Regions from separate parts of the Brevibacterium sp. VCM10 genome, predicted to be linked through region 3. Evidence: predicted binding sites of a transcription regulator. Region 3 holds the regulator's gene; each other region holds the start of a gene.
The links. The regulator HrcA, encoded in region 3, represses chaperone genes, less so after heat shock. The targets are predictions, from matches to a motif close to TTNGCACTCGNNNNNNNCGAGTGCNAA.

Region 1: groES (co-chaperone GroES) is a predicted target of HrcA. The motif match lies at 2,903-2,929, and genes of this name have one in related genera.
Region 2: groL (chaperonin GroEL) is a predicted target of HrcA. The motif match lies at 2,667-2,693, and genes of this name have one in related genera.

Annotation. Positions count from the first base shown of each region.
Region 1 covers NZ_JAJB01000029.1:96,654-104,642, reverse strand. Annotated here, with positions in the region: gene metG (methionine--tRNA ligase) at 1-76, shown strand, start outside; gene AD89_RS0109045 (TatD family hydrolase) at 76-1,077, shown strand; gene AD89_RS0109040 (resuscitation-promoting factor) at 1,355-2,572, shown strand; gene groES (co-chaperone GroES) at 3,084-3,377, shown strand; gene groL (chaperonin GroEL) at 3,414-5,006, shown strand; gene AD89_RS0109020 (polysaccharide pyruvyl transferase family protein) at 5,304-6,872, shown strand; gene AD89_RS0109015 (ABC transporter ATP-binding protein) at 7,052-7,828, shown strand; gene AD89_RS0109010 (FtsX-like permease family protein) at 7,825-7,989, shown strand, end outside.
Region 2 covers NZ_JAJB01000061.1:5,366-13,354, forward strand. Annotated here, with positions in the region: gene AD89_RS0115730 (aldehyde dehydrogenase family protein) at 1-504, shown strand, start outside; gene AD89_RS0115735 (DUF3263 domain-containing protein) at 801-1,067, shown strand; gene AD89_RS0115740 (LytR C-terminal domain-containing protein) at 1,070-1,633, shown strand; gene AD89_RS0115745 (cold-shock protein) at 2,081-2,284, shown strand; gene groL (chaperonin GroEL) at 2,850-4,493, shown strand; gene AD89_RS0115755 (hypothetical protein) at 4,795-5,136, shown strand; gene AD89_RS0115760 (DUF1707 SHOCT-like domain-containing protein) at 5,221-5,988, opposite strand; gene AD89_RS0115765 (sulfite exporter TauE/SafE family protein) at 6,065-6,814, shown strand; gene AD89_RS0115770 (hypothetical protein) at 7,076-7,894, shown strand; gene AD89_RS0115775 (RNA-binding S4 domain-containing protein) at 7,894-7,989, shown strand, end outside.
Region 3 covers NZ_JAJB01000023.1:112,534-120,522, forward strand. Annotated here, with positions in the region: gene AD89_RS0106905 (16S rRNA (uracil(1498)-N(3))-methyltransferase) at 1-386, opposite strand, end outside; gene dnaJ (molecular chaperone DnaJ) at 383-1,498, opposite strand; gene hrcA (heat-inducible transcriptional repressor HrcA) at 1,626-2,666, opposite strand; gene AD89_RS0106920 (DUF3097 family protein) at 2,828-3,691, shown strand; gene AD89_RS0106925 (DUF4870 domain-containing protein) at 3,841-4,533, shown strand; gene AD89_RS0106930 (DUF4870 domain-containing protein) at 4,619-5,302, shown strand; gene hemW (radical SAM family heme chaperone HemW) at 5,389-6,618, opposite strand; gene lepA (translation elongation factor 4) at 6,619-7,989, opposite strand, start outside.

The DNA of each region.
Region 1 (7,989 bases), on a different contig from region 3:
GTTCCCGCTCGAGCCGGGCACACCCCTGCCGAAGCCCGAACCCGTGTTCCCGAAGTTCGTGGAGGAGACCGAATAATGGCCTCGCGCGCCGCCGGAACCTATCCACCGGTGCCCGAACCACTCGCTCACCCCATCGTCGACACCCACACCCACCTCGACATCTGCACGGGTGTGCGGCTGCCGTTGGGCGCCGGCGAACCCGAACCCGAGGTGACCCCGGAGACGGACGAAGAGTTCCCGACGCTGGATTTCTTCCATGACACCGCCGCCGAGGCGGGAGTCCGTCGCATCGTCCAGATCGGCTGCGACCTGCCGGCAGCCCGGTGGACGACAGCGCTCGTGGCGTCCCAATTCTCAGCCACCCCCGCCGAGGCGGCCACGCAGGTGGGATCCCCCGCCGAGGCGGCCGACCCCCGCACTGTGCCCGCTCCTCCTGCCGAGGGGCGGACGTGGATGATCGGCGGAGCCGCCCTGCACCCGAACGAGGCACCGCGGCTGGCCGAACGCGGCCTGCTCGACGACGCGCTGACCGAGATCGAATCGCTCGTGAGTTCGCATGAGCGCATGCGTGTGGTGGGGGAGACCGGTCTCGACTACTTCCGCACAGCGGAGGATGGCGTCGCCGAACAGCAGCGCTCCTTCCGTGCCCACATCGAGATCGCCAAGCGCACGGGACGCGCCCTGCAGATCCACGACCGGGAGGCACACGCCGATGTGCTGCGCATCCTCAGAGAGGAAGGCGCCCCCGAGGTCACGATCTTCCACTGCTACTCCGGTGACGAGGCGATGGCCCGCGAATGCGCCGCGGAAGGCTACTACATGTCCTTCGCCGGCAACCTCACGTTCAAGAACGCCGACGAGCTGCGGCGGGCCGCGGCGGCCGCTCCACTGGAGCTGCTGCTGACGGAGACCGACGCACCCTTCCTCACCCCGCACCCGCACCGCGGGAAGCCGGGAGGTCCCTACCTCACGGCGATCACGGCGCGGAAACTCGCCGAGGTGCGTGGAATGAGCGAAGAGGATCTGTGTGCGGCCGTGTGGACCAACGCGGAGCGGGCCCTCGGCAGCTGGGACTGAGAACTCCAGCCGATCGATGAGCGACCGACCGTTGGCGCGTGTCGCACTGCGACCGTCGGGCTGGGCCGAACCTCAGGCTCAGTGAGCGAGGTAACGAATCGGTGCGCCGCCTCGGCGAGGAGATGTCACGGTCGGGACTGCCCCTGAAACATGGGGAACTCCAGGTCAGACACGCCCTCAGGAAACTCACACCGTTACATTTCCGTGATATTTTGCGAACCGTGTAACGAATCGGTTACAGTGAACGGGTCGATAAACTCTGCTCAGGGATATTTTTGTGATTGATTTTCTGAAGAACCGCAAGGTTCAGATCGCTGCACAGGCGGTCGTGATCACCGGACTCGTCGGTGGCACGGGCGCGGTTGTGACCATGAACAAGCCTGTGACCTTGGAGGTCAACGGGCAGGCCGAAGAGATCCGGACCTTCGGCGGAACGGTCGGGGACATCCTCGACAGCCACGAAATCGATGTCGATAAGCGCGACCAGGTCAAGCCCGGTGTGGGCACCAAGGTCGACCGTGACATGACGATCACCGTCAACACGGCGAAGAAGGTGGCGCTGTCCGTCGATGGCAAGGAATCCGACGAATGGACCAACGCGAACACCGTGGGTCAGGCTCTGGCCGACCTCGGCGTCGACGCGAAGGGCGCCGACCTCAACGCGAAGGCCAGCCAGCGGCTGAAGGACGAGGGCAACGACATCGAGGTGACCACGTCGAAGGACCTCACCGTCGTCGCCGACGGCAAGGACCACAAGGTCTCGGCCGCTGTGGGCACCGCGAAGGAGGCGCTTAAGGACACGGGCGTCAAGCTCGATGAGGACGACTTCTTGTCCGTACCGATGTCCGCCGAGGTCTCCGACGGCCAGGTGCTCACGGTCAACCGCGTGGAGAACGACACCGTCAAGGACAAGCAGGCCATCAAGGCCAAGGTCGAGACCAAGAAGTCCGACTCCCTCTACGAGGGCGAGACCAAGGTCGAGACCGAGGGCAAGGATGGCGTGAAGCAGGTCACCTACAAGGTCAAGATGATCAACGGCGAAGAGGTCAAGAAGGAGAAGAAGGACGAGAAGGTCCTCTCCGAACCCAAGACCAAGGTCGTCATCCAGGGCACCAAGAAGAAGGAAGAACCGGCCGACACCGGAGGCTCCGACTCGGGTGACTCCGGCGATTCCGGTTCGGGCGACTCCGGTGACTCGAGCACCGGCGGCGGCTCCGGATCGAGCGGCGGTTCCATGTCCACCGCTGAGATCAAGGCGATGCTCGGCGGACCCGGATCCAAGTGGTACCAGGTCGCCAAGTGCGAGTCGAACTTCAACCCTCGTGCGGTGAACCAGTCGAACCGCGCGCACTTCGGTCTGTTCCAGTTCAAGCTCGCCACCTGGCAGTCCATGGGCGGCAGCGGCAACCCGATCGATGCCAGCCCGCGGGAGCAGTTCGAGCGTGCCAAGAAGCTCCAGGCCGCAGCCGGCTGGGGACAGTGGGCCTGCGCCTGATCTGAGATCGGAGCCGGGGTGCCGACTGGGCGCCTGACGGCATTGAACTCTGGCCGCCATTGACAACAGATATCGACAACTGAGCTGAGGCGGTCAGCAAGGAGCGTGGGCCCCGAGGAAGAATCCTCGGGGCCCACGCTCTTTCGTGCCCGTCGGGGCAGGGTGGAGGTGCGAGTTGCGGACGATCCGTGCTGGAAAGACCCGCGCATTCCCGCACGGATCGACCGGAACTCGACACCGGTGCCAACGGAAGTCGACACCGGTGCCACCCCCGCGCAGCCCCCACACGCAGCCCCCGAACTGAACTTTCGCCCAGAGCATGACGAATTGCTGGCACTCAAGTTGACCGAGTGCTAAGAGCGTTCTAGAGTCAGAATTAGCACTAGCACTCATTGAGTGCCAGTTTCATGAGACGGTCGAATCGCTCGGCACCCGCGACGACGAGAGGTTCATGGCAGCAGCCGCCGTCTGACTCGATGAAATAGAACCCAGCGAAGGGAGAGGGCCCGATATGTCGGTCTCCATCAAGCCACTCGAAGATCGGATTGTCATCCGTCAGGTCGAAGCAGAACAGACTACCGCCAGTGGTCTGGTCATTCCCGAAACCGCCAAGGAGAAGCCTCAGGAAGGCGAAGTTGTCGCAGTGGGCCCGGGCCGCGTTGCTGACAACGGCAACCGCGTGCCGGTCGACGTCGCCGTCGGCGACAAGGTCATCTACTCCAAGTTCGGAGGCACCGAAGTCAAGTACGCAGGCGAAGAGTTCCTCGTGCTCTCGGCTCGCGACGTGCTCGCCGTCATCGGCTGAATCCCCTGAACAACCACTTCACTGACAGGAGGACGAATGCCTAAATCATTGGAATTCAACGACGAAGCCCGTCGTGCACTCGAAAAGGGTGTCAACACCCTGGCCGACACCGTCAAGGTGACACTGGGACCCAAGGGCCGCAACGTCGTGCTCGACAAGAAGTGGGGCGCTCCCACGATCACGAACGATGGTGTGACCATCGCCCGTGAGGTCGAGGTCGACGATGCGTACGAGAACCTCGGCGCACAGCTGGCCAAGGAAGTCGCCACCAAGACCAACGACATCGCCGGCGACGGAACCACCACCGCGACCGTTCTCGCTCAGGCCTTCGTCAACGAAGGACTGCGCAACGTTGCCGCAGGTGCCGCACCCGGACAGCTCAAGCGCGGCATCGAGACCGCCGTCGAGGCCGTCTCGCAGCAGCTGGGCACGATCGCCCGCGACGTCGCCGACTCCTCGGAGATCGCACACGTCGCCGGTCTGTCGGCTCAGTCGCCCGAGATCGGCAAGCTCATCGCCGATGCCTTCGACAAGGTCGGCAAGGACGGCGTCATCACGATCGACGAGTCGCAGGCCGCGTCCGTCGAGCTCGAGATCACCGAAGGAATGCAGTTCGACAAGGGCTTCCTGTCGCCGCACTTCGTGACCGATGCTGATCGTCAGGAGGCTGTGCTCTCCGACGCGCTCATTCTCATCAACCAGGGCAAGATCTCCAACATCCAGGAGCTCCTGCCCGTCCTCGAGAAGGTGCAGCAGGCCGGCAAGCCGCTGTTCATCGTCGCCGAGGACATCGAGGGTGAGGCACTGTCGACCCTGGTCGTCAACAAGCTGCGCGGAATCATCAACGTCGCCGCCGTCAAGGCTCCCGGCTTCGGTGACCGCCGCAAGGCCATCCTCGAGGACCTCGCCGTCCTCACCGGTGGCCAGGTCGTCACCCCGGACATGGGCATGAAGCTCGACCAGGTCACCCTGGAAGAGCTCGGCAACGCCCGCACCATCACCGTCACCAAGGACAACACCACCATCATCGATGGTGCTGGTTCCGACGATGCTGTTGCCGGTCGTGTCGCACAGATCCGCGCCGAGGTCGAGAACACCGATTCCGACTGGGACCGTGAGAAGCTGCAGGAGCGCTTGGCCAAGCTCTCCGGCGGAGTCGCCGTCATCAAGGTCGGCGCCGCCACCGAGGTGGAGCTCAAGGAGCGCAAGCACCGCGTCGAAGACGCTGTGTCCGCTACTCGTGCCGCCATCGAAGAGGGCGTCGTCGCCGGTGGTGGATCAGCTCTGATCCACGCTGCGAAGGTTCTCGACGGCAACGACCTCGGTCTGACCGGTGACGCACTCACCGGTGCCGAGATCGTCAAGCGCGGAGTCGTCCAGCCGCTGCGCTGGATCGCCGCCAACGCCGGCCAGGACGGCTACGTCGTCGTCGCCAAGGTCCAGGACCTCGAGTCCGGCCAGGGCTACAACGCCGCCATCGACGAATACGGCGACCTCATCGGCGCCGGAATCATCGACCCCGTCAAGGTCACCCGTTCGGCACTGCGCAACGCCGCTTCGATCGCCGCCCTGGTTCTCACCACCGAGACCCTGGTCGTCGAGAAGAAGGACGAGGAAGACGAGGACTGAGCGACCCGCTCGGACGTCAGTCAACTCTGACCACGACAGTGGCCCGGAACATCACGTTCCGGGCCACTGTCGCATTCACTCTCGCACTCATCGGCGTATGCACCCTCGCCGAGGCGGCCCGCCACACTTTCAATGCGTTCAGGGCGGTCGCCTCCGCGGCTGTCTCCGTTGTCGACTTCGATGCGAACGTATTCACCTCGGGGACAGGTGCAGTTCACGATCGAACGCATCGCTGTGGTTACAGTGATCGGAACATTCGATTGAACTTCTGCACTCCGTGAAGTGAACAAGGGACCCATGAAGAGAATTACGATGATCGGCGATGTCGGGTGGAGTCAGTTCTACCACCTCGGCGATGAGGCGATGACGGAACTGGCCATCGATGAGCTTAGTGCCCGAGCGGATATCGCCATCACGCTTATCGCCGGTGAACCCCAGCACGCGAGCGAAATGTACGGCGTCGACGCTGTCAGACGCATCGGATTCAGGCGCGACCGCCGTCCCAATACCTCTCGGATGAAGAAGATCCTCGACTACGTCGCCGGAGATCGGACTGCGCTGAAGGCAGATGACCCGGCGATCGACGTCGTCGATGCAGTCCGGAAGTCCGAGGCCGTCCTCATCGCGGGCGGTGGCAACCTCAACTCGATGTTCGCCCATCACATCTACGAGCGTGCGACCCTGGCGAAGGTCGCCCGTGCCCTCGGCAAACCGTATGCGCTGACCAGCCAGACGCTCGGGCCGCTCATCTACGACGAGGATCGGGACATCGTCCACGACCTCCTCGCCGAGGCGGAGTTCGTCGGAACCCGCGAAAGCTACACGACCCAGCTCGTCGACGATCTCGGACGAGGTTCCGCGACGGTGCGCCGTCAGGTCGACGACGCGTTCTCATTGACAGCCCGCGACGAGGACCGGTCTGCCGTATCTGATCTGACCGAGCGGCCATTCATCCTGGCCAGCTTCGCCGAGAAGGCCTCGACCCCGATGCTCAGTGATGACGAATACCATGCGCGACTGGCAGAACTCACTCGTCGACTCGCCGAGGATACCGGCCTGCGGGTGCTGCTTGTGCCGCACGGAGGGGCTCTGCCCCCGGCACCGGAGACGAGAGACCAGCTCACCGACCCGAAGATCGCTCAGGCCAGCGGGCACGCCGAGGTCGTTCCCACGCGGATGCTCACCGCACGAGAGCTCATCGCTCTGACAGAGCAGGCCCACATGGTCGTCGGCACCCGTTACCACGCGGCGATCTTCGCCGGAGCCGCGGGCATTCCCTTCGTCTCATTGGCACCCAACCTCTATTCGTCCATCCGGATGAGGGGAGCTGCGGAGAACGTCGGCATGGAGGATTACGTGCTGCCGCTCGATTCGGTCGACGACATCGTGTCGACTGCCGTCGGCGCGGTGGGAAACCGAGACGAGCTCACGGGCCGACTGAGTGCACAGTCGCAGAAGCGCCGCGCTGAGCATCAGCAGTGGTGGGACTTCGTCGTCGCGAAGACGCTGGGCGACACCCCCGGAGCGACGGAGACCGAAGCACCCGGCTTCTTCCACGCCGAAGCGATCGACAACCCATACGTCGGCAACATCGGCGTAGTCCGTGAACGTCTCAACGCCGTCCAGAACTACGGGCTGGTGATGGCGCTCAAGGACCGGAAGGCGGCACGGGCGAACGAAGAGGTGCAGGCGGTGAAGTCGCAGCTGCAGCGCTTACGCACCGAACGCGACGAGGCCCGCCGACGTGATGAGCGGCGCGAGTCCGAACCTGCTGTCCGAGCAGCCCGGCGCGTCGAAACCGCAGGTCGCCGAACCACGGAGTTCGCCCGTCGCACATATCGCCGGCTGCGTGCCGCTCGCAGGTAGGGTCTCAGCTTCGCTCTCGAAGGTGGGAGAGCCAGAAGGTACGCTCCGTGGGCGGGCCCAAGCGGATCGTGCCCTCGCACAGCCGCCTCACACCTACTGGCCAGTCGCTTTTCATGTTTCTGAAGCCTGATCCTCGTTAGTCTGGAAATGACAGCTTGCACCGACGCATGAGGGACTCTATGACCACCGGCCCAACGATGCCCATCGCCCGACTCCGCGACGTTTCGAAGGTCTTCGATCCGAAAGGGGCGGCCGTCACGGCCCTCAGCGGGGTCAGCCTCGACATCGCACCGGCCGAGCTGACCGCGGTGATGGGCCCCTCGGGGTCCGGGAAGTCAACCCTCATGCACGTCCTCGCCGGACTCGACCGGCCGACTTCCGGAGAGGTCCGCCTCGGCGAGCAGGAGATCACCACGCTTGGCGACGACGATCTCACGGCTCTGCGCCGGCGCCGGATCGGGTTCGTCTTCCAGGCCTTCAACCTCGTGCCCACCCTCACCGTCAAAGAGAACATCCGGCTGCCCTTCGAACTCGACGACCGGCGACCGAACGCCGACGAACGCGCCTGGATCTCCACTGTTGTCCACCGCCTGGGGTTGGAGGACCGGCTCAAGCACCGACCCAACGAGCTCTCCGGCGGCCAACAGCAGCGCACCGCCATCGCCCGGGCACTCGCAACCCGCCCCGATATCCTCTTCGCCGACGAACCGACCGGCAACCTCGATGCGAAGTCCGGCCGCGAGGTCATGGCGATCATGGTCGAGGCCGTCCGGGACTTCGGCCAGTCGATCGTGCTCGTCACCCACGACCCGATCGTCGCCGCCCATGCCGACCGCGTCATCTTCATCGCCGACGGCACCCCGGTGGCCGAACTGAATGACGCCATCACCGCCGAGGCGATCGCCTCGACCATGCTCGACATCGACGAACGCGCCGACACTGCGGTGAGCCGATGAACCCACTGCGCGAAATCCGGACCAACCCGCGGCAGTTCCTCCCCAGCGTCCTCGTCGTCTTCATCGCCGCCCTCTTCGGCACCGCGATCATGCAGGGCATCGCGATCCTCACGGCGTGGCTGTCGTCCGAGAAGATCATCGCCGAATCCGAGACCGCGCAG
Region 2 (7,989 bases), on a different contig from region 3:
CGCGATGAGTCCACCGACATCGGCTGCATCATCAATGAGAAGCAGTACGACCAGGTCGCCGGCTACATCGAGATGGGCAAGTCGATGGACGGCGTCGAGATCGCCTATGACGGCTCCGATTCGCTGGAAGTCGGCGAGCCCGGCTTCTACCACGCACCGGTGATCTTCTCGAAGGCGAAGAACGACTGGCAGACCAGCCGCGAAGAGATCTTCGGCCCTGTCCTCTCGGTCATCCCGTGGAAGGACATCGACGAGGTCATCGACATGGCCAACGACTCCGACTTCGGTCTCGCGGCCTTCGTCTTCACCAAGGACGTCGACGCGGCCCTGACCATGGCCAACCGGATCGAATCCGGCTGGGTCCAGGTCAACCAGGGCGGCGGTCAGCTGGCCGGACAGTCCTACGGCGGCATGAAGACCTCCGGTTTCGGACGCGAGGCTTCGCTGGAGGGCATGCTCGAGGGCTTCACCCAGATCAAGCAGGTCAACATCCGCATCCGCTGATCCGATTCCGCCGAGGCGGCCCCGCACTCTCGGTCGGATGTGGGGTCGGTCCGATCCTCGAGATCGGGTCACTCGATCCGCCGGGGCGGCCCCGCCTCGGCGGAGGTCGTTCCCTTCACCCCGTCGTCACGGTCACCGATCCGGTGTCATGCGGCGGGGTGATGCGGTTGGTGCGGGGCTGACATGGGCCGTTCGGGGACCGACCTCACATCCGCGGCGGCGCGCCGGAAATTTCGGTACCGTCGTTCGGGCGATAATATAGAAGCACAGACACCTCTCGAAGGAGCACAACATCTATGCCGCCGAATGACGACACCTCAGAACTGAGCGAGCTCGAGGTGGCCGTTTTGGAATTCGAGCGGCGGTGGTGGAAATACGGTGGAGCCAAGGATCACGCGATCCGTGAGCGCTTCGACATGTCTGCCACCAGCTACTTCCAGATACTGAACTCGCTTCTCGACAACCCTGCAGCACTGGCCAGCGACCCCATGCTGGTCAAGCGCCTTCGCCGAATCCGCAGCACGCGGCAGAGCGAACGCGCCCAAGCCCGCGTCTCGAGGTAGACATGACCGACGAATTCGACGAGATCGAGCCCGGCCGGCGCAGCGGTGCCCATCGACAGGAATCCGCGGCGTCGTCGAACGTCGGTGCCATCTCGCTGGTCATCATCCTCGCCCTGGTCGCGGTCCTGCTGGTCGTGGCCGCCATCAACATCATCTTCTCCTCGATGGGCAACCCCGAATCGAAGATCGCCGATCCTCCGGCCTCCGAATCGGCATCGGCCGAACCCTCACCGAGTGAGAGCGAGGTCAGCGTCGCAGACGACTCGATCACCGTCGACGTCCTTAACGGCTCCGGCGTCTCCGGCGCCGCGAAGAAGTTCTCCGAGGCGGTCGAAGTGAAAGGCTGGACGCTCGGCGAGGTCGGAAACTACTCGACCGCACTCACCGTGTCGACCGTGTACTACAACGGCGAGGAGAACGCCTCGCAGGCCAAGCTCGTCGCCGAATCGTTGGGAGTCTCGGCCACGGAGGCCTCGTCCGACTTCGAAGCGGATATCACCGTCGTCATCTGCTCGGACATCGCCGATCGCGGACCCGAGCCCAGCGCAGGCGGGGACTCGGAGTGATCCGAAGCGATTCGGCCGCGCGGCAATGTGACTGCGTCGGTCGGATCGGTTCGGCCTCGACCGATGTGGCTGCGAGCCCGTCATGAGTCGGCCGCCTCGGTTGCGGTCGGGGATGGGACGGTCGGCCACCTCGGCGAATTTCTGACCGAACGGTCTGATTCCATTCGCTGCGATCCCCGCTGTGAACTGGGCAGAAATCCTTAGATAACGAATCTATAACAGTGCTGAACCGCTCGAGGTGGGATGCGCGCCTGCGGTAGAGTTGCAACAGCTAGGCAAGCACAGCACCTTGTGTTCTATTCGTGCTTCACCGAGATAATTCTCTAGAGGTCAATGAGAGAAGTCGCGGGGTCAGTTGAGTTTTACTAGCTTCCGTATCTCAGGTGTGGTCATCTGATAGCGGCTGCGATGCGGGATTTCAATGGCACTGCACTGTATGGAGAAGTAATGGCACAAGGTACCGTCAAGTGGTTCAACGCTGAAAAGGGCTACGGATTCATCACCCTCGAAGGCGACAACCAGGACGTGTTCGTTCACTGGAGCGCAATCCAGATGGACGGCTACCGCTCTCTCGAAGAGGGCCAGCAGGTTCAGTTCGAAGTGGGAGAAGGACAAAAGGGTCCTCAGGCGGAGTCCGTCACCCTCCTCTGAGACTGGCTGCTGTCAGCACAGTTTTCTGATCCGCTGCGGCGGGTGGTCGGAACGGCCTTCGGGCCAACCGGCACCAACCGCACGGGGGAAGCGCCGAGCAGGCAACTGTTCGGCGCTTTTCAGTGCCCGCGGGGGAGTGCCAGCGTGGGTGCGGGGGAGCGGCCGCGGCAGTGCCCGCCAGAGCGGGAGATTCGATGCGGCACGGTTTAGGTTGAGCAGCACATGTTTGAAATCGTGCTTCTCAACTTTGATAGGGCCGTGAGCAGACTGGCCGGGTCGAGAGGCGTTTCGCGCTGGGCCGAAATGACCTTTGCGCCTTCCTCCGGCGCCCAGAACTCGTGGCTCGCACCCCCCGCGTGCCCGTCATGGCAGGCAATGATTATTTGCACTCGCATGGGGAGAGTGCTAAATCTAGTACTGGTGAAAACCGATGGGTTCCCACCAGTCGTCTCGAGAGCGTGGTCCATATGTGGAATGGAACATGCGGACACACTCTCTGCCGTCGCGGGCGTTGACGACTGCTCTGGATTCCCACTCCACTCCATCAGGGAGGATCTAAGCCACTATGGCAAAGATGATTGCATTCGACGAAGAAGCTCGTCGAGGACTCGAAGCTGGCCTCAACCAGCTTGCGGACGCGGTCAAGGTGACCCTTGGACCCCGCGGTCGCAATGTCGTGCTCGAAAAGCAGTGGGGCGCACCGACCATCACCAACGATGGCGTCTCCATTGCCAAGGAGATCGAACTCGAGGACCCCTACGAGAAGATCGGCGCCGAGCTCGTCAAGGAAGTCGCCAAGAAGACTGACGACGTCGCAGGCGACGGAACCACCACCGCTACCGTGCTCGCACAGGCTCTCGTCCGCGAAGGTCTGCGCAACGTGGCAGCCGGTGCTGATCCGCTCAGCCTCAAGCGCGGCATCGAGAAGGCCGTTGAGGCCGTCACGAACGTCCTGCTGAACAACGCCATCGACATCGAGACCAAGGAACAGATCGCCGCCACCGCAGGCATCTCCGCCGGAGATCCCGCCATCGGTGAACTGATCGCCGAGGCCATCGACAAGGTCGGCAAGGAAGGCGTCGTCACCGTCGAGGAGTCCAACACCTTCGGACTCGAACTCGAACTGACCGAGGGTATGCGCTTCGACAAGGGCTACATCTCCGGTTACTTCGTCACTGACACCGATCGCCAGGAAGCTGTCCTTGAGGATCCCTACATCCTCATCGTCAACTCCAAGATCTCGAACGTGAAGGACCTGCTGCCCGTCCTCGAGAAGGTTCAGCAGTCCAACAAGCCGCTGTTCATCATCGCCGAAGACGTCGAGGGCGAAGCCCTGGCCGTCCTGGTGCTGAACAAGCTCAAGGGCACCTTCAAGTCCGTGGCCGTCAAGGCTCCGGGCTTCGGTGACCGTCGCAAGGCTCAGCTCGCCGACATCGCCATCCTCACCGGTGGCCAGGTCGTGTCCGAGGAAGTCGGACTCAAGCTCGACAGCGTGACCACCGACCTGCTGGGCACCGCCCGCAAGGTCGTCATCACCAAGGACGAGACCACCATCGTCGAGGGCGCAGGAGACGCCGAGGAGATCGCCGGACGGGTCGCTCAGATCCGCGCCGAGATCGAGAACTCGGACTCCGACTACGACCGTGAGAAGCTGCAGGAACGTCTGGCCAAGCTGGCCGGCGGTGTTGCAGTCATCAAGGCCGGAGCCGCCACCGAGGTTGAGCTCAAGGAAACCAAGCACCGCATCGAAGATGCCGTGCGCAACGCCAAGGCTGCTGTGGAAGAGGGAATCGTCGCCGGTGGCGGCGTCTCGCTCATCCAGGCGGGCAAGGCCGCATTCGCGGACCTCGCACTCTCCGGAGACGAGGCCACCGGTGCCAACATCGTCAAGGTTGCCATCGAAGCCCCGCTCAAGCAGATCGCCACGAACGCCGGCCTCGAAGCCGGTGTGGTTGCCGACAAGGTCGCGAACCTCGAAGCCGGATTCGGTCTCAACGCCGCAACTGGTGACTACGAGGATCTGCTGGCCGCCGGCATCAACGACCCGGTCAAGGTGACCCGCTCTGCCCTGCAGAACGCCGCCTCGATCGCCGGTCTGTTCCTCACCACCGAGTCGGTCGTCGCCGACAAGCCCGAAAAGGCCCCCGCAGGTGCAGACGCAGCTGCCGGCATGGACGGCATGGGTGGAATGGGCGGCATGGGCTTCTGATAGCCACCGCTCGTTCGATCGGCCGTGCCGGTGCCCGCAAGGGCGCCGGCACGGCCGTTTTCGCGCCCGGGCGCCCGGCGCCCGGGTCCCGGCCCCCGGGTCCCGGGTCCCGGGTCCCGGCTCCCGGGTCTCGGGTCCCGGCCCCACGGTCGGGTCGTTCAGGCGGACGTGTCCGCCCGTCGTGAGTCGGCGACCATCTTCGCCGAGGCGGCCCGCCGACCCGTTGTTCTGGATCCTCCACCCGCATAGGCTGGGCCTATGAACTTCACCGGCACCGATGCCTGCGGAAACAGTCCGAAGAATGTCTTCGTCGCAACGTTCGAAGACAATCCTCTTCAACGGCGACCGAGACGCGCTGACCGAGGCGATAGCCGACGACTGCGTCCTCCAGATCGTCCACCCCTCCGACGTCGAGACCCACACGGGCCGGGAAGCCGTCGTCGAGGCGCTGCTGCAGCTGTCCGCGCATTCGCCGGAGGTCGGTCACCTCGAAGCGGCGATCACTCACGGCAAGGCCGCTGCGGCGTGGGGATACTGGCAGGCCGAGGCGGACGGCGACGACCTGAAGCACTTCTCCCACACCATGTGGTTCACCACGCACAAGGCGCAGGCGTTCGGCCAGATGAGGATCTTCCAGGCCTGAGCCGGAACTGGACAGGTCGGGCCTGAGCTATAACCGAACCAACCTGAGCCAATTCAGAACGGAACCGACCGTGGACGTCAGCGCTCAGTCCCAGGGGTTGTCGCGGGGATGACGGCGCTGCCCCCGCCCCTGGTCCCTCTCATCGCGGCGGGAATTCTGCCCGGGAGAGTACGGCGGGTGGGACGGATGCGGCGGCTGCAAGCCCGTACCGAAGTCGGCTTCATAATCTCGTTCGGGATGCTCGCCGTCGTCGAGCTGTCGTTGGGCCTCGGCATCGCCGAGGTGCGCCCGGGCCCGACGCGTGAGCTCCTTCTTCCGATTGCGGATGATCTCGTCCTTGTGCGCGATGCGCCCCAACCCGCCGAACAGCATGGGCACGATGACGAAGATCGGCCAGAAGAAGATGAACTCACCGCGCGCGATCGACGTGATCGCCCAGATCGCCAGCACGATCCCGACCGGACCCGCGACGGCACCGAGCAGTGACTGGCGCACCCGATCCCGGTAGTACTTCTGCGCCGCAGCATCGATCTGCTCCGGCGTGATCGGCACCCGATCTTCCGCGAGCCGCGCCAGTGCCTGGGCGCGTCCAGCATCATCGAGCCGGTCCGGTTCGACCTCGGCCGGATCGGCAAGGACGAGGTCGTCGATCAGCGCTGGGATCTCACCGAGGGTTTTGACCGTCGCGGCCGCCTCGGTGCGTTCGTCGAACTCGTCGGCGTCGAGCTGGCCGCGGGCATAGGCCTCGGAGAGGACATCACTGACGACCGCGCGATCGGCATCCGATGCCCGGACCTGCCCATACGATCGCGGATCTGCGCTGAACCTCGACCATAGTTCACTGGCGTTCATGGTGAATACTCTAACCCCGCGGTCAGCGGTGAGACTGAGGATCAGCCGGGAATCGGGCTGGACTAGACTCGACCGCGTGGAACCCGTCGTCGTGCTCATCTTCTTCGCCGTGTTCCTCGGCGCATTGTCCCAACGCGTCACCGGGATGGGATTCGGCCTGGTCAGCGGTCCCTTCCTCGTGCTCCTCCTCGATCCGTTCAGCGGCGTCATCCTCGTCAACATCTGCGGAATCGTCGCCTCATTCTCCGTCTTCGTCCGCACCTTCGCCGAGGTGGCATGGCCGCCGTTCCGACACCTTGCCTTGGGCGCGGTGATCGGCGCCGTCGCCGGCGCGCTTCTCTCGTCGTCGATGCCCACTCCACCGCTGCAGATCCTCATCGGCGCACTCATCATCGTCTCCCTCATCAGTTCACTGACCTTGGGGAAGCTGGGCCGGTCGATTCCCGCGAACTTCGGCACACGGATGACGGCCGGACTCTTCTCCGGGGCGATGTCGGCGGCAGCCGGCGCCGGGGGACCGGCGGTGAGCGCCTACGCTGTGCTGACGAACTGGGAGCAGCGGTCGTTCGCGGCCACCCTGCAGCCGTTCCTCGTCGTCGGGAACGTCTCGGCGGTGGTGATGAAAGTGGTCGTCGACGGAGGGGCCTGGCCACATCTGGAGATCGGAGTCTGGGCCGGGCTCGGTCTCGTCCTCGTTGCCGGCCTCCTCGGCGGTGATCGGCTGGCCCGTCACATCGACGTCGGCGTCGCGCGGATCGGGATGCTCGTCCTCGCATTCGGCGGCGGAATCGCGGCCTTGGTCAAGGGCTTCCTGGGGCTTGTGTGAGGCGGTCGCCCATGGGACGAGCGACGGTGTCACATGACCGGCGCGCACCGGATGTTGAGCGCCTGCAGCTGCGCCGTCGTCGATGGCCTGGGATTGACTTGTCGTCGATGGCTTGGGATTGAGGATTGAGTTGTCGTCGATGGTCTGCGACTGCGTCGCTGATCGCCTGGAACTGAGCAGATGTGGGGCACAGGCTCAGACGCCTGTCAGTTTCATCGGGCATACTGTTCGAGGACAAAGCTAGCCTGGGAGGCATGGATCGTGACTGAAGTATTTCTGTTGCTGCTCGTAGTTCTCGGGGCCGTCTTCTTCATCGGCCACCGCAAGGAGAAGAAGCGGCAGCAGGAATTGCACGCCGCCGAACTTCAGCAGGTGAAGAAGACCGCTGAAGAGGACGTCACCTCGTTCGGCGAGGAAGTCGCCGACCTCGACGTCATCACCGCGGGAGTCGACCTCGACACGGGCGGAGCGCAGGACTACAAGCAGGCGCTCGACTCGTACGATGTGGCCAAGGAGACGCTCGAGAAGGTCTCCGAACCCGCTGACATCCGTCACGTCACCGAGGCGCTCGAAGACGGCCGTTACGCCGCCAAGTGCGTTCGCGCCCGGGTCGAAGGCAAACCCCTGCCGGTGCGTCGTCCGCCCTGCTTCTTCAACCCCCAGCACGGACCCTCGGTCGAAGACATCGACTGGGCTCCGGCCGGCGGTCAGCTGCGCCCGGTTCCCGTGTGCGCCGCCGACGCCGAACGCGTCGCCGTCGGTGCTGATCCGCTGGTGCGCAAGGTCGTGACCGGAGACGGACACACCCGTCGCGCCTACTGGGAGGCCGGACCGGCCTACGCCGAATACAACCGCGGCTACTTCAACTCCTACGCCGGTTCCGGCCTGCTGCCCGGCGTCCTCATGGGTGCCATGATGTTCGGCGGAATGGGCGGCGGCTGGGACGGTGCCTACGGAGGCGATATGGGCGACGCCGGTGGAGACGCAGGCGGAGACATCGGCGGCGACGGCGGTGGCTTCTTCGGAGGCGACGGCGGTGACGGCGGCGGCCTGTTCGACGGATTCGGAGACCTGTTCTGATGGACACGATCGAGATCCGCGGCGAGTCGATCAGGCTCGGCCAGCTGCTCAAACTCCACGGAATCGCCGAACACGGCGCCATGGCCAAGGACATG
Region 3 (7,989 bases):
GCCATCTTCTCCCGCTTCTTCGCCGGCCAGTCGGCGATCGAACGTTCGGCGGCCCAGGGAATGACGTCGTCGACGCCGATCTCCGTGGCCGTTTCGATCGCCTGCAGGTCTCGGTCGCCCTTGGCCAGGGCCTGGACGAGCACGAGGCGTGGGCCGGTGCTGTCCTCGTGCGTCACCGCGGTGACGTCGATCGTCAGCTCGCTCGCCGAGGCGGCCGTGACGGTTCCGCGCACCCGTGTGCCGTCCCCGTCGACGATGTCGATGTCCTCGCCGGGACCGATCCGACGCACCCGCACCGCGTGCCCGGCCACGTCCTCGCCGAGGGTGAGAGCGGACCCGACGACCGCCTCGGCGGCGGTGGCGGAGCGGAAGACGGGAAGACTCACCGACCGGCGAACCTCTCACGCATGCGGGAGAACATTCCGCGGTTCTCCGTCGAGATCTGGGCCCGCGGTGCTTCTTCTCCGCGCAGTTCGGCGAGCTTCTCGAGCAGTTCGCGCTGTTCATCGTCGAGGGCGTCCGGGGTGAGGACGTCGACGGTGATGAGCAGGTCGCCGCGAGTCTCCGAGCGCAGGCGGGAGGCGCCGAGTCCGGGGAGTTTGACGACGGTGCCGGACTGGGTGCCGGCGGCGATGGTGAGGTCCTGGGTGCCGTCGAAGGTCTCGAACGGGATGGTCGCTCCCAGGGTCGCTGCGGTCATCGGCACCGAGACGGCGGCCCGGAGGTTGTCGCCGTCGCGTTGGAACACCTCGTGGCGGGTGACCATGACCTCGACGAAGAGATCACCGGCGGGTCCGCCGCCGGGACCGACCTCTCCCTGGCTGGACAGCTGGATGCGGGTGCCGTCGGAGACGCCGGCGGGGATGCGGATCTTCATGGTCCGCTGTTTGCGCACCCGTCCGTCGCCCTGGCAGTTGAGGCAGGGGTTGGGGATGACGGTGCCGAAGCCGTGGCAGGAGTTGCAGGTCTGGTTCGTGACCATCTGGCCCAGCAGGGTCCGGGTCATGCGCTGGACGCTGCCGGCTCCGTGGCACAGCGAGCAGGTCTCGATCTTCGTGCCCTCCTGCGTGCCGGCACCCGAACAGGTGTCGCAGACGACCGCAGTGGTCACGTCGAGATCGACGGTGCCGCCGAAGGCCGCGGTCTTCAAGTCGATGTTGACGCCGACGAGGGCGTCCTTGCCGCGCTGTGTGCGCGGGATGGGGCCTCCGGCCTGTCCGCCGCCACCGCCGAAGAAGGTCTCGAAGATGTCTCCGAACCCGCCGAAGCCGCCGCCGGCGGGGAAGCCCTGACCGTTTTCGCCGCCGCCCATATCGTAGTTGCGGCGCTTCTCCGGATCCGAGAGCACGTCGTAGGCCAGTGAGATGGCTTTGAATTCGTCTTCGTGACCGGGATTGACGTCCGGGTGGTACTTGCGTGCCAGCTTCCGGTACGACGACTTGATCTCAGCCGCGGAAGCGTCTTTGGACACTCCGAGTGTTTCATAGTGATCGGCCACAGAAACTTCTCTCTCCCTGACGTAGTGGTCTTCTCTGTTCGTGGTGGTGGCTGCGCTGGTGCGCGGTGCTCACCGGCTTCGCGCTGCCCGACTGCGGGCGCCCCTGGTCGTCGTCACTGCACCGGCCCTACCCTCGGTCGAGGATCGAGGACACGTACTTCGCGACGGCACGGACTGCCGAGATCGTCGTCGGATAGTCCATCCGGGTCGGGCCGAGCACCGCCAGTCTGGCCGACGAACCCGCGTCATGACCATATTCGGCGGCGACGACGGAAGTCGAGCTGAACGATTCGTGAGTATTCTCACGCCCGATGCGCACGCTGATCCCCTCATGGTCCTCTGCCATCGAGGTGAGCAGCCGGAGCAGGACCACCTGCTCCTCGAAGGCCTCGAGGATCGGGGCCATCTTCTCTCCGAATTCGCTGCCGGAACGGGCGAGGTTCGCAGTCCCGGCCATGATGATGCGCTCTTCGCGGGTCGCGGCGACGAGGTCGATGACGGCGGCCCTGACCTGTGTGAGTCCGGACTCGTCACGTCCCGCCGACTCGCTCGATTCGGTGGCGACCGCCTCGGCGGTGGGGGACGAACCGAAGACCTGCGCGAGCGTGCGTCCGGCGAATTCGGCATTGATCTGGTCGCGCAGCCCGCGGACGGCATCCTCATCGAGCGGGGTCGGGGAGATCACGGACTTTTGCTCGACCTGACCGGCGTCGGTGATGAGGACGACGAGGATCCGGCCGGGGCCGAGGCCGACGATCTCGACGTGTTTGATGCGCGCCCGCGACACCGTCGGGTATTGGATGAGCGCCACCTGGCGGGTGAGGCCGGAGAGCACGCGGACGGTGCGGTCGAGCATCTCGTCGAGGTCGACATCGCCGTCGATGAGCTGGAAGATCGCGCGGCGCTCGGCGGTGGTCAGCGGTTTGAACTCGTCGATGCGGTCGACGAACATCCGGTAGCCGAGGTCGGTGGGGATCCGACCGGCCGAGGTGTGGGGCTGGGCGATATAGCCTTCTTGCTCGAGCTGGGCCATATCGTTGCGGATCGTGGCCGGGGAGACGCCGAGGGTGTGGCGCTGGACGATCGCCTTCGATCCCACGGGTTCGTTGGTGGCGACGAAGTCCTCGACGATGGCGCGCAGCACCTGTGCACGTCTGCTGTCGTTCATCGCGGTTCTCCTCTCCGTCTCTTCAGCCGATCACGGTCCCGTGCCGATACTTGGCACTCCTTGAGCCTGAGTGCCAATTCTACGCTTCTCGTCCCCGGAATTCATTTCTGGGGGTGACCTGCGGGTCTGCGCGCCTGCAAGACCGTCCTTGATTATGGTGGGTGCCCGTGAATGCTTTTGATCGCTATGGCCCCGATGTGCTCTCCGGTTCCTCGCCGTCGTCGCACCGTCCGCAGAAGTCCCGCCAGGTCGAGCTCGGCCTGGGCATGGTTCTCGAGGATGCGATGAGCGGCTATGTCGGTGCTGTCGTCGGCGCGGAGAAGACCACGGCCGGTGTCGTCGTCAAGCTCGAGGACCGCGTCGGCAAGGTCCGGGCCTTTCCCTTGGGACCGGGTTTCCTCCTCGAAGGACAGCCCGTCGATGTGCAGCTGCCGAAGAAGAAGGCGCAGCAGCCCGGGCGGACGGCTTCCGGGTCTCGCGCCGTGGTCGGCGCGAAGGCTCGGGTGGCTCGTGGATCGCGGATCTGGGTGGAGGGCAAGCACGATGCCGAACTCGTCGAGAAGATCTGGGGCGATGATCTGCGCATCGAAGGCGTCGTCGTCGAACCCCTGGGCGGTCTCGACGACGTCGCCGACAAGCTCGCAGCCTTCGGTCCGGATCGGGACCATCGGGTCGGTGTCCTCGCCGATCACCTGGTGACTGGGACGAAGGAATCGAAGATCGCCGAGGCGGTCCGTGCCGATCCGCGCTACCGCGACGTCGTCCACATCATCGGCCACCCCTACGTCGATATCTGGCAGGCGGTGAAGCCCCATGTCGTCGGCATCCGGCAATGGCCGGTCGTCCCCCGCGGTGAGGACTGGAAGACGGGAATACTGCGTCGCATCGGATGGCCGCACGCCGATCATCGGGACGTCGCTCGCGGCTGGGTGCGCATCCTCGGGAAGGTGAGCACCATCGCCGATGTCGAACCGACGCTGTCGGGTCGGGTCGAGGAGCTCATCGACTTCGTCACCGTCGGCTGATTGGCTTCGGTGGTGCGGCGGTGGCCCGTGGTGGTCACGGTGAGCTGTCGGCGTGTGCCGAAACTGTCACAGGAGTGAGGCTTTCCCGACATCCTCGGGACACGGGGCTCGGCTAGTCTGGAGGGCAAGCGTTCTTCGAAAGGATCCCCATGTCGCACCACCCCGAGCAGCCCGGCAGCCGACCGATGCCGCCGAACTACTCTCAGGCGTCGGGCCCGCAGCAGCCCTACGCGCCGCAGGGCCAGCAGTATTCTCGGCCGCAGACGCACAGTGGTCAGACGGGCTACGGCTCACAACAGTCGTTCGGCGCGCAGCCTGGTTACGGCGGTCAGCCGGGGTACGGTGCGCAGCCGGGGTACGGTGGGCAGACTGGATTTGGCGCGCAGCCGGGTTACGGCATGCCGCAGATGCACAACCCGGCGATGTTCGACTCCCGCTCCCTGCCCGAGCAGGCGTACGGACCCGGCTCCGAACAGTTCTGGATGGCCCCCGAACCCGACCGGACCACGGCTCTGTGGACCCACCTCGGCGCGCTTCTGTTCGGCTTCATGCCGCTCATCATGTTCCTCGTGAAGAAGGACGAGTCGCCGTTCGTCCGCGAGCATTCGCGTCAGGGACTCAACGCGATGATCACGAACACGATCGTCACCTTCGCAGCCCTCTTCGTCTTCGGCATCCTCGGTTTCATCCTCGCATTGGTGACCTTCGGGATCGGCATCATCATCATGTACGCCGCGGTCATCGTCCCACTCGTCTACTGCGTCCTCTACATCATTGCCGCCGTCGCAGCGAACAGGGGCGAGGGGTATAGGTTTCCGCTCACCATCAACTTCGTGAAGTGACCATCCCCCGTCACCCCGCGCACTCTGGGACAGCCCGCACTCCCTGGGTTAATGTGGAGTGATCGCACACTCTGAAGGGACTCTCATGTCGGAAAACCCGCAGCAGCCGAACAACGGACAGTCACAGCCGATGCCCCCGAACTATTCCCCGCAGTCGGGCTCACAGCAGCCGCAAGCGCAGCAGCCGCAGCAGAATGGTCAGGCCCAGTACGGCTCGCAGCCGCAGAACCCTCAGCAGGGATCTCAGCCCGGCTTCGGCTCTCAGCAGCCTTTCGGCGCTCCCCAGGGACAGCCGCAGGCGGGATACGGATTCCAGGGAGCATCCTCGGCGCAGTCGGCTGCCGCCGGTGTTCCCGTGGGAGCAGAACTTCCGGACGCAGCCTACGGTCCGAACTCACTCGGATTCTGGAACGCCGACCAGAGCGAACGCACCACCGCACTGTGGTCACACCTCGCACACGCCGCCACCTACGTCGTCGGCGTCGGCTGGATCGTCACCCTCATCCTCTTCATCATCAACAAGGACAAGTCGCCGTTCCTGCGTCATCATGGCGCACAGTCGCTCAACCTGCTGATCATCGGTGTCATCGCCGGATTCGGCATCGGACTGATCGGCGGAATCCTCACGATCGTCGGCATCGGCTTCCTCATCCTGCTGCTCCTGCCGGTGCTCTCGATCTACATGATCGTCATCGAGATCATCGCCGGAATGGCAGCCAACCGCGGTGAGGGCTACCGAATCCCGATGACTCCGAACTGGATCAAGTGAGCTGACGCAGCCCGAGAGTCCCACCGACGCAGATTCGCTGAGCAGCTCGCCCCGCCGCCCGATCCGGATGGCGGGGCGAGACTCATTCACACGTATTCGGTGAGGATACGCACCATGTAGTCGGCCATGAGACGTCCCTGCAGAGTCGGCTGGAACCAGCCGGCCGCGGCGCCATCCGCGTCGAGCAGACCCTGTCCGACGAAGGTTCTGATCGCCTGCTGGCTGCCCGGAGCCAGAGCGTCCAGGCGCAGCTCACGGTCGATTCGAGCGGCGAGCATGATCCGCTCGATCTCCCGGGTCCGATCATCGAGGACCTCCCGACCGATCGACGGGGACTGCCCCGCCACGAGCCGGTCGGCCCAGGCACGCGGATGTTTGGCGTTCCAGAACCTCACACCCCCGACATGGGAGTGGGCGCCCGGCCCGAAGCCCCACCAGTCGGCATTGCGCCAATAGGCCAGATTGTGTTCACAGCGCGTATCGGGACCGGTCGACCAATTGCTCACCTCGTACCAATGCAGACCGGCGGCGGAGATCGCGGCGTCGGCGATCTCGTATTTGTCGGCCAAGTCGTCCTCATCGGGCATCGGCAGTTCGCCGCGGCGCACCATCGCGCCCATCTTCGTTCCCGGTTCGACGATGAGGGAATACGCCGAGATGTGATCGACCTCGTTGGACAGGGCAACCTCCAGCGAGCGACGCCAATCGTCGATCGACTCCCCCGGGGTGCCGTAGATAAGGTCGAGGCTGAGTTCGAGTCCGGCGTCCTTGACCCAGCGAGCCACCTCGGGGATCTTCTCCGGATCATGGGTGCGGTCCAAGGTCGCGAGCACATGCGGCACGGCCGACTGCATACCCATGGAGATCCGGTTGACACCGGCTCCGGCGAGAGTCGCGATATAGGCAGGATCCAGGGTGTCGGGGTTTGCTTCGGTGGTGACTTCGACGGTCTCGGCCAGGCGGAAGCGGGCGCGGACATCGTCCATCACCCCGGCGAGCACGTCGGCTGCGAGCAGCGTCGGGGTGCCCCCGCCGAAGAAGATCGTCGAGACTTCACGGTCGCCCGCCCCAGCCTCGGCGAGGGTGGACACGGACAGATCGAGCTCACGGGCGAGGTTTCCGCGGTAGTCCTCACGGGACGCGCCCGGGCCGAGGTCGTCGGCGGTGTAGGTGTTGAAGTCGCAGTAGCCGCAGCGGACCCGGCAGTACGGGACGTGGATGTAGAGGCTCAGCCCTCGCTCAGCGGCCCCGATCCCCGCCGAAGTCGGCAGCGAACCGTCGCGCGGAGGGACCTCACCGGTCGGTTGTGCGGGCACTTACTTCTTGCTGTCCTTCGTCTCCGGCTCGTCGGAGGACAGAGCCGCGATGAAGGCTTCCTGCGGGACCTCGACGGTGCCGACCACCTTCATCCTCTTCTTGCCCTCCTTCTGCTTCTCGAGCAGCTTGCGCTTACGGCTGATATCGCCGCCGTAGCACTTCGACAGCACGTCCTTGCGGATGGCACGGATGGTCTCACGGGCGATGATGCGAGAGCCGATGGCCGCCTGGATGGGCACCTCGAACTGCTGGCGCGGAATGAGCTTGCGCAGCTTGCCTGCCATCGCCACACCGTAGGAGTAGGCATTGTCGCGGTGGACGATCGCCGAGAACGCATCGACCTGGTCACCGTGCAGCAGGATATCGACCTTGACGAGATCCGACGGATCCTCCCCGTCATCGGAATAGTCGAGCGTCGCATAGCCCTTGGTCCGTGATTTGAGCTGGTCGAAGAAGTCGAAGACGATCTCTGCCAGCGGCAGGCGGTAGCGGATCTCCACGCGGTCCGAGGACAGGTAGTCCATGCCCTGCAGGTTGCCCCGACGGGTCTGGCACAGCTCCATCACCGCACCGATGTAGTCGCTCGGAGTGAGGATCGTCGCCCGGACCATGGGCTCTCTGACTTCCTTGACCTTGCCCGTGGGGAATTCGCTCGGGTTCGTCACCGTCGTCTCGGTCCCGTCCTCCATGGTCACGTCGTAGATCACGCTCGGTGCCGTCGAGATGAGGTCGAGGTCGTATTCGCGCTCGAGCCGATCGCGGAGGACCTCGAGGTGCAGGAGGCCGAGGAAGCCGCAGCGGAAGCCGAAGCCCAGCGCCGTGGACGTCTCGGGCTCGTATGCCAGGGAGGCATCGTTGAGTTTGATCTTGTCCAGCGCGTCACGCAGCACCGGGTAGTCCGAGCCGTCGATGGGGAACAGGCCCGAATACACCATCGGCTGCGGCTCCTTGTACCCCTCGAGCGGTTCCGATGCGGGAGACGCAGCCAGCGTGACGGTGTCGCCGACCTTCGACAGCCGGACATCTTTCACACCGGTGATGAGATAGCCGACCTCACCGACGCCGAGGCCCTTCGTCGCCTTCGGCTCGGGTGAGGAGGCACCGATCTCGAGCAGTTCGTGAGTGCTGCCGGTCGACATCATCTCGATCTTCTCACGCGGCTTGAGGGAACCGTCGACGAGCCGAACATAGGTGACCACACCGCGGTAGGTGTCGTAGACGGAGTCGAAGATCATGGCGCGGGCCGGGGCGTCGGCGTTGCCGACAGGAGCGGGGATATCGGTGATGATGCGGTCGAGGACCTCTTCGACGCCTTCACCGGTCTTGCCGGACACGAGCAGGCAGTCCTCGGGTTCGCAGCCGATGAGGTT